4 regions of the Simiduia curdlanivorans genome follow, and region 2 is predicted to be linked to each of the others. Evidence: predicted binding sites of a transcription regulator. Region 2 holds the regulator's gene; each other region holds the start of a gene.
What was found. Region 2 encodes FNR, which switches genes on or off when oxygen is low (the NO sensors DNR and NnrR bind a similar motif). Its sites were predicted from a motif close to TTGATNNNNATCAA; they were not measured.
Positions count from the first base shown of each region.

Region 1: the regulator FNR is predicted to act here: its motif matches at 1,005-1,018, upstream of hemN (oxygen-independent coproporphyrinogen III oxidase).
Region 3: the regulator FNR is predicted to act here: its motif matches at 898-911, upstream of QWY82_RS09660 (nitrate reductase subunit alpha).
Region 4: the regulator FNR is predicted to act here: its motif matches at 771-784, upstream of ccoN (cytochrome-c oxidase, cbb3-type subunit I).

Region 1 covers NZ_JAUFQG010000006.1:608,955-611,159, reverse strand. Annotated here, with positions in the region: gene hemN (oxygen-independent coproporphyrinogen III oxidase) at 1-943, opposite strand, end outside; gene QWY82_RS16545 (TetR/AcrR family transcriptional regulator) at 1,083-1,667, shown strand; gene QWY82_RS16540 (haloalkane dehalogenase) at 1,711-2,205, shown strand, end outside.
Region 2 covers NZ_JAUFQG010000004.1:2,888,535-2,890,739, forward strand. Annotated here, with positions in the region: gene QWY82_RS12755 (SirB2 family protein) at 1-271, opposite strand, end outside; gene QWY82_RS12760 (DUF4202 domain-containing protein) at 275-862, opposite strand; gene fnr (fumarate/nitrate reduction transcriptional regulator Fnr) at 872-1,606, opposite strand; gene QWY82_RS12770 (CoA-acylating methylmalonate-semialdehyde dehydrogenase) at 1,723-2,205, opposite strand, start outside.
Region 3 covers NZ_JAUFQG010000004.1:2,155,056-2,157,260, forward strand. Annotated here, with positions in the region: gene QWY82_RS09655 (histidine kinase) at 1-745, opposite strand, end outside; gene QWY82_RS09660 (nitrate reductase subunit alpha) at 1,004-2,205, shown strand, end outside.
Region 4 covers NZ_JAUFQG010000006.1:1,262,407-1,264,611, reverse strand. Annotated here, with positions in the region: gene QWY82_RS19470 (argininosuccinate synthase) at 1-692, shown strand, start outside; gene ccoN (cytochrome-c oxidase, cbb3-type subunit I) at 913-2,205, shown strand, end outside.

The sequences.
Region 1 (2,205 bases), on a different contig from region 2:
GGGCGCGGGCAAGCTCATCGCCGGGTTTGGCGAAGTGATCCATGCCGATATACACGTAACCTTCGTTGTCCAGCCGCTCGATAATGTAGTGCAGCATATCGAGTTTTGCGTTCGCACTTGGTAGCGCGGTTTCGTCTATCTGCTTTTGCACCTTAAACAGGTGCGGCATATGTGCGTAGTTAAATACGCTAAGCCTATCCGGGCTTAACCTTATGACGGCCTCAAGGGTGCTGGCGATGGAGTTTAGGGATTGCTTTGGCAGCCCGTAGATCAAATCCATACTGATGGAGTGGTAGGCGCTGTTACGCGCCTGTTTTATTAAGCTTGAGACCTCTTCCACGCTGTTAAACCGGTTTACGGCTTTTTGCACCGCGGGGTCGAAGTCTTGAATGCCAATACTGAGGCGGTTGAAGCCTAATGCGCGCAGGCCTTTCAGGGTTTCGGGTGTGACGCTGGCAGGATGTATTTCAAGTGCATACTCGCCGCTGTCATCCGTGTGCAAATTGAAGTGCTTGCGGGTTTCCTGCATCAGTGCGGCCATTTGTTCGAGCGATAAATAGGTGGGTGTGCCGCCACCCCAATGCAGTTGATCCACCGGTCTATGGCGGTCGATCCTAGTGGCCATCATGGCCATTTCTTTGAACAGTCGCTCTAAGTAGGGAATGGATTTGCTTTTATCGGCCGTGATCACTTTGTTGCAAGCACAGTAGTAACAAACCGTATTGCAAAAGGGAATGTGGCAATAAATAGACAGCGGCCTAGCGGCGTTATCGCTTCGGGCCAATGCCCCACTGATATCTTGGTCGCTGATCAAGTTGTGAAATTGTGGCGCCGTTGGGTAGGAGGTGTAGCGTGGCCCAGATAAGTCGTAGCGGGCGATGAGACTGCTATCCCAAAGTGCCGTTTCAGCTGAATTGGCAGGTGTTAGTGAAGGAGTGGCCATGAGCGAGGTAAATACAATGGTGAATGTGGCGCTATCTTAAGCCAGCCCTTTGCCTGCTTACATGACATGGGTCAAGGAGTGGTTGTTTGGCCGGTTATTTTGTTTTAGAGTGATCGCTACAGTATTGTTTTGAGCACCTATGCCTAGACCAAAATCCTTCGATCAGGAGCGCGCCTTACAGGCCGCCATGCATTGCTTCTGGCAGCGAGGCTTTGGCGCCAGCAGCATGAAAGATTTGGAGCAGGCAACGGGCCTAAAGACCAGTAGCCTCTATCATTGTTTCGAGTCGAAAGAGGCGTTGTTTTTAAATGCGCTCGATCTGTATATCGCTCAGGTGGTGCAGCCACGGGTGCAGCGCCATTTATTGCGTGGCGACCCGCTGCGCGGCATTGAGGCGTATTTTCGCGAGTGTTTTTTACCGCAATCGCCAGCTTTATCCTTTGGTTGCTTGCTGATTAACAGCGGCACCGAATTGGGCGCCGTTCATGCTCAAGCTAAAGCGAAGGTCGCGCAGGGTTTGCGTTGTGCTGAACAGGGTTTAGCGCAAGCCTTAGTGCGCGCGCAACAGCAGGGGTTAATATCAGCGACAGTAGATAGTGCTGTGCGCGCTAAGCAGCTGGGTCTTTTGCTCAGCGGTATGCTGGTCAATTGTAAAGTGGCGCGCGCTAGTGAATGGCTTGCGGAGGCAATGGCCTCGGTGCGCCAGTTGTTGCGAGCCAACTAAAAACAGAAAAACCTTAACAATAATAATTTACAGGGAGTAGGGCATGGAATTTTTGCGCACACCGGATGCTTGTTTTGACAAGTTGCCGGGCTACAGCTTTACACCAAACTATCTTCAGGTGGCCGATACCGAAGGCGGGCAACTAAGGTTGCACTATGTGGATGAGGGCGATGTGAACGCGCCCGTTATATTGTTGCTGCACGGCGAGCCGACCTGGAGTTTTCTCTATCGGCATATGATTCCCCTGTTGGTGGCTGCTGGGTTTCGCGTTCTGGCGCCAGACCTGATTGGTTTTGGTCGATCGGATAAGCCGATTAACACCCGTGATTATACTTATGCCCGTCATGTTACGTGGATGAAAGATTGGTTAACCCAAGTTGAGGCGAAAAATATCACGCTGTTTTGCCAAGACTGGGGTGGCCTTATTGGTTTGCGCTTAGTGGCTGAACTGGGCCATTTGTTTGCTCGCGTGGTGGCGGCCAACACTATGTTGCCCACCGGTGATTTCGCGCCGGGGCAAGCCTTTGAACAATGGCAA
Region 2 (2,205 bases):
CAAATTTAAAGGCAAGCAAACCAAGCCCGATGTAAATCAAGAGGGCTGTGATTTTTGCCAAAATCCAAGGGTGCTGAAGCGGGTTCCAGTGATAGGTTAGGAGTAGCGCGACCGCAGACCCGAGTAGCAGGGTATCGTTAACGTGGGGCAATATTTTGGTTAGCTTTGCTTGAAATAGGGGAGAGCCCTTCAGCAACCAAATGCCTCGGAGTATAAAGCCGATAAGTGACAATAACGCAAAGGTTGCGTGCAGGTGTTTTAACATAAGCATGGGTTAAACCTTAAGCGCTTTTTTTATGAGAGTTTCTATCTGGGGGTCGAAAGTGATGGTTAAGGCTGCTTGATGGCCTGATTCCGACATCTTTCGCCAGGTTTTTTGGATGATACTGATCAGCTTTTCTTCGTCATGTTTGCTGGCAAAATCTGCTAAGTAAAATTCGAGAAACACCAGGCAGGCGACATCTTCAAGTATCTGGGTGTTGGGGTTGGATTTTAGGTTCTCTTTTTTTAGCAGAGAGGAGACCTCATCAATCAAGCTCGCCTCGAGCTTGTGCTCTGACAAAATTTTTGCCGTGACTTGGGCATGGTGTTTGGCAAGGTCGGTGCGCCAGCGGTGGTAGCCCGGCCGATCCATGGGGTAAGCGCTGCGGGCTAGGTGCCAGCGTTCGATGTGTTGCGCCCGCGTCGCGATAATCAGCGCAAACGACGGGCTATGGCAAAAGGCCGCTAGGCGTTCATTCATGCGCACGCCATACAACTGCGCAGCACCTAAGGTTTTCGAATGGTGCTCAACTTGTTGAGGATCTTTGCTATTGCGCTGATCAATGTCGGCTAGGACACTAGCTAATACTTCAGGGTTCAATGTAAGTGCTCAGTGGCTGGAAGAGGCGCTGGCCTTCAAGAGATCGAGATCTTTCACGTCAATCTCTTTTTTATCGACCTCAATGACGCCGAGCTTTTGTAAACGGCTAAAAACGCGGCTTACTGTTTCAACAGTTAGGCCAAGGAAGCTACCGATATCGGCACGCGACATAGATAGACGAAAGCGAGTGCCGGACAGTTGACGACGTTGATGGCGCGAGGAAATGCTTAGCAATAGCGATGCGACCCGCTCTTCGGCGGTATTTTTGCTGAGCAGTGTCACCAGTTGTTGCTCGTGGGTAATCTCTCGGCTCATTAGCTGAAAAAAATGGTTCTGTAACGAGGGTAACTTAAGGCTGAGCTCGGTCATTTGCGTGAAAGGGATTTCGCACACGGCGCTGGTTTCCAATGCAATGGCGGAATTCGTGTGCTTGCTATGGCCTATACCATCCAAGCCCATGACTTCACCGGGCAAAAAGAAGCCGGTTATTTGTTCTTCGCCGGTATCGCTGAGTGTGAGTGATTTAATGCTGCCAGATCGCACCGCGTATACAGACGAAAATACGTCGCCGGCACGAAACAGATAATCGCCTTTTTGCAGCGGGCGCCCGCGCTTGACGATGCTGTCAATCTTTTCAATATCATCAATGTGCACGCTTATCGGTAAGCAAATGGAGCTTAACCGACAATCACCGCAGGTTACGGCATTGTTGTGTGGGCAAGTGGCATGTTGTGCTGAAGACATCGCGGTGAGCCAAGGTAAGAAATAGGTCGCCCCTGATTATAACGGCGACCTGTTCATTTCGATACCCACAAAGGGTAAGTTGTTAGCTCTTTCAATTTTTACAGTGCTAGGCCGCGTTAGCTGGGGAAGCTGAATTGGGCAGACTCCCTCAGGCCGCCGGCGGGCCAGCGCTGGGTAATGGTTTTACGGCGGGTGTAAAAGCGCACGGCATCCGGGCCATAGGCGCTCAGGTCGCCAAATAACGAACGTTTCCAGCCACCGAAGCTGTGGAATGCCATAGGTACCGGCAAGGGGATGTTAATGCCCACCATGCCAACTTGAATATGGTCACTGAAGTAGCGCGCCGCTTCGCCGTCGCGAGTAAAAATACAGGTGCCATTGCCGTACTCGTGGGCATTAATGATATCCATGGCTTCTTGCATCGACTTGGCTCTTACCACGCAGAGCACCGGGCCGAAAATTTCGTCCGTGTAAATGCTCATCTCGGTGCTGACTTTGTCGAATAAGCAGGGGCCCAAAAAGTAGCCATGCTCGTGGCCTGGTACCGTCAGGCCGCGGCCATCCACAACCAGTTCAGCGCCTGCGGCAACGCCAGCATC
Region 3 (2,205 bases), 730 kb from region 2:
GCGCTTCCAATTCGGCATAGTGGGCCTGAAGAGACTCACCCATAAGATTGAAAATTTCTGCCAGCAGCGCGAATTCGTCTCGCCCCTCCAAATGCAGGCGGTGGCTCAATTCGCCCTGCCGGTATTTGTCCGCCGCCGAGGTTAATTCCTTGAGCGGTTTTTCGATGCGCTCTCGGGTGAAATAGAAGGCTAAACTACCGACGCAAACAATGGTAAAAAATCCCACAATTTGAATCAGCCTAAGCCGGATAATGCGCTGCTCGGCATTCTGTTGGAATTCGCTAACCAGAGCGTTGGTAAGCGCAATTTGCTTGTCCAATGCTGGAATGAGTTGGGTGATGGCGGGGCGGATTTGTTCATAGCGCAGCTGTAGCGCGTGCGCCAATTGCGGTTCAATGATGGTTTGCCAGTGTTGGCTGGCTTCTGCATAGCGATTCGACACAGCGTCGGACACATAGGCATCTTTTAGGTGCATCAATAAGGGAAAGCGCCAGGTTTGTCGAAGCTCTTCAATTTGTTGTAGGGCGGCCTGATCGTTGTCTTGGCTGATGCTCAGCGCGATCCGATAGGTTTGCATGCGCAGGGTGCCAGATAAGTTAATGGCCTGGGCATCTTTGTCACCGAGTTCGGTAATCCAGTAGGTGGTAAAAATCGATAGTAGAGACACCGCCATAATGGCCGCGAGCGACAGCGTGATGGTGTTCATTACGCTCTGACCAAATTGGCGCTTTAAGCCATCAATCATCATCTACCCCTAAATTTTCGCATTGCGCCTGTTGGCCCGGCTTTTTGCAGCGTTTCGCTGCTTGCTCAATGAAATCAAGGGGCTTGCACGCGTGGTAACTACCACCTTGGTGGTAGTTAGCTTATTTAACACCTAGAGCCGTGGTTTATGTCTTGATCTGAGTCAACAACCGCGCAGACCGCGGTATTTACAGTGGCTACATCTGGGCCTTCCTTCCAGTAGCAATTAGCGACCAGCCAAATGGTGAGGAAATAAATAATGAGTCAATTTTTAGATAAGCTGCGTTTTTTCCAGGCGAAGAAGCAGGCTTTTAGCGGCGATCACGGCGTAACTACCGAAGAGAATCGCGATTGGGAAGACGGCTATCGTCGTCGTTGGCAGCACGATAAGATTGTGCGCTCCACCCATGGCGTGAACTGCACCGGTTCCTGTAGCTGGAAGATTTACGTGAAAGATGGTTTGGTAACCTGGGAAACCCAGCAAACCGACTACCCGCGTACCCGCCCAGACCTACCCAACCACGAGCCACGCGGCTGCCCACGGGGCGCCAGCTACTCTTGGTATATCTATTCTGCCAACCGTCTAAAGTACCCCAAGGTACGCAAGGCGTTGTTGAAATTATGGCGCGATGCCCGCGCTAGCTATTCAGATCCCGTTAAAGCGTGGGAGTCGATCGTTAACGATCCCGTGAAGGCCAAGAGCTACAAAACCAAGCGCGGTATGGGCGGCTTGGTGCGCTCTGATTGGCGCGAAGTGAATGAAATGATCGCGGCGGCCAACGTTTACACGGCGAAAAAATATGGCCCAGACCGCATCAGTGGCTTCTCGCCCATTCCCGCCATGTCCATGGTGTCTTACGCTGCGGGTTCGCGTTATTTAAGCTTGATTGGCGGCAACTGCTTGTCTTTCTACGATTGGTATTGCGATCTACCACCGGCCTCGCCACAAATTTGGGGCGAGCAAACCGACGTGCCGGAATCGGCCGACTGGTACAACTCCGGTTACATCATTGCCTGGGGTTCTAACGTTCCGCAAACCCGCACCCCCGATGCCCACTTCTTCACCGAAGTACGCTACAAGGGCACGAAAACGGTTGCTATTACGCCTGATTATTCGGAAGTGGCGAAGCTCACCGACGAGTGGGTTCCGGCCAAACAGGGCACCGATGCGGCTGTTGCCATGTCTATGGGTCACGTAATTTTGCGTGAATTCCACGTGGATAAGCCAAGCGAATATTTTAAAGACTATGTGCGCTCCACCACCGATTTCCCTTACCTAGTGAAACTCGAAGCCTGTGAAAACGGCCTGCAGCAGGGCGCCTTCTTGCGTGCTTCAGATTTAGCTGGCAACCACGGCCAAGACAATAACCCCGAGTGGAAAACCATTGCGTTAAATGAAACCAATGGCGAGCTGGTATCGCCTAATGGTTCTATCGGCTATCGCTGGGGCGAGCCCTCGGC
Region 4 (2,205 bases), on a different contig from region 2:
CACCTTACTCGATGGACGCCAATTTACTACACATCTCCTACGAGGGCGGTATTTTGGAAGATCCGTGGGAAGAGGCCGAAGAGGGCATGTGGCGTTGGTCGGTAGCGCCTGAAGCGGCACCGGATACCCCTACTTACATTACCCTGACTTATAAAGCCGGTGATGTGGTGGCCATTGATGGCGTAGATATGTCTCCTGCCACCGTGTTGGAAACCTTGAACAAAGTCGGCGGTGCCAACGGCGTAGGCCGCTTAGATATCGTTGAAAACCGCTATGTTGGCATGAAGTCCCGCGGCTGTTACGAAACCCCGGGCGGCACTATCTTGTTAAAAGCTCACCGCGCTATTGAGTCTTTGACCCTCGATCGCGAAGTTGCACATCTGAAAGATGCGCTGATGCCCAAGTATGCCGAGATGATTTACAACGGTTACTGGTGGAGTCCGGAGCGCAAGATGCTGCAGGTGGCTATCGATGAGTCGCAGCATGTGGTAAACGGTGAAGTGCGGGTCAAGCTCTATAAGGGTAACGTCAGCGTTGCGGGTCGGCGCAGCGAAGACAGCTTGTTCGACGGCAAGATAGCCACCTTCGAAGACGATGCCGGCGCCTACAACCAGAAAGATGCCGAGGGCTTCATTAAGCTCAATGCCTTGCGTATGCGCATCGCAGCGGGCAAAGGTCGCAACCTGTTCTAAAGCAGGCTAAAGCCCCTAAGTTGTCCTAAACTTTGGGGCTTTATGCTTTGCCGTGTTTAGCGTAGGTCTGCTTAAACCTTGATTCGGATCAATACCAGCCAGTTTTCAGGCCCTACAATGCAGCGGTGCAAGGTTTTACCTCTTTTGGGTTAGTAACAGCTCAATAGGGGGAGCGCCGCTAGCTAACGAATTATTAGCTTTAAAGATATTGGGAATCACTATGGGTAGCCATTCTGCTGCTGGAGATCATCCAGCTTATAACTACAAGGTTGTGCGCCAGTTCGCGATCATGACCATTGTCTGGGGCATTGTTGGGATGGCCGTTGGGGTGCTGATTGCAGCGCAGCTCTACTGGCCAGAACTGAATGACCTGTTCCAACCCTATTCGCATTTTGGTCGCTTGCGTCCACTGCATACCAATGCCGTTATTTTTGCATTCGGTGGCTGCGCGCTGTTTGCGACTTCCTATTATGTGGTACAGCGAACCTGTCAGGCAGTATTGTGGGGCGGTTGGTTAATACCCTTTACCTTCTGGGGTTGGCAGTTAGTGATTGTTGCTGCGGCTATTACCCTACCGATGGGGCTGACCTCCTCCAAAGAATACGCCGAACTCGAGTGGCCCATCGACATTCTGATTACCCTAGTTTGGGTGTCTTATGCGATTGTGTTCTTCGGCACCATTGTGAAGCGCAAAGTCGAGCACATCTATGTGGCCAACTGGTTCTACGGCGGTTTTATTCTCGTGGTTGCCGTGCTGCACTTGGTGAATTCGGCTGCAGTGCCTGTGTCTATGTTTAAGTCTTACTCGGCTTACGCTGGCGCCATGGATGCCATGGTGCAGTGGTGGTACGGCCACAACGCGGTAGGCTTCTTCTTAACCGCAGGCTTCTTGGGCATGATGTATTACTTCGTACCTAAGCAGGCCGGTCGTCCGGTCTACTCTTATCAGCTGTCTATCGTACATTTCTGGGCGCTGATTTCCCTATACATTTGGGCCGGTGCACACCATTTACACTACTCCGCCTTGCCAGATTGGGCGCAGAGCTTAGGTATGGTGATGTCTTTGATCCTGCTGGCGCCCAGCTGGGGCGGTATGATTAACGGTATTATGACGCTGTCCGGTGCTTGGCATAAATTGCGCACCGATCCGACCCTGCGCTTCTTGGTGGTGTCTTTGTCTTTCTACGGTATGTCTACCTTCGAAGGCCCCATGATGTCCATTAAGACGGTGAATGCCCTGTCGCACAACACCGACTGGACCATTGGCCACGTACATTCAGGTGCCCTAGGTTGGGTTGCAATGATCTCCATTGGCGCCATTTATCACTTGATCCCTGTGCTGTTTGGCAAGAAAGAAATGTTCAGCGTTAAGTTGATTAACACCCATTTCTGGTTGGCCACTATCGGTACTGTTTTGTACATCGCCGCTATGTGGGTAAATGGCATTATGCAGGGCTTGATGTGGCGCGCCTTTAACACCGACGGCACCTTAACCTATAGCTTTGCTGAATCG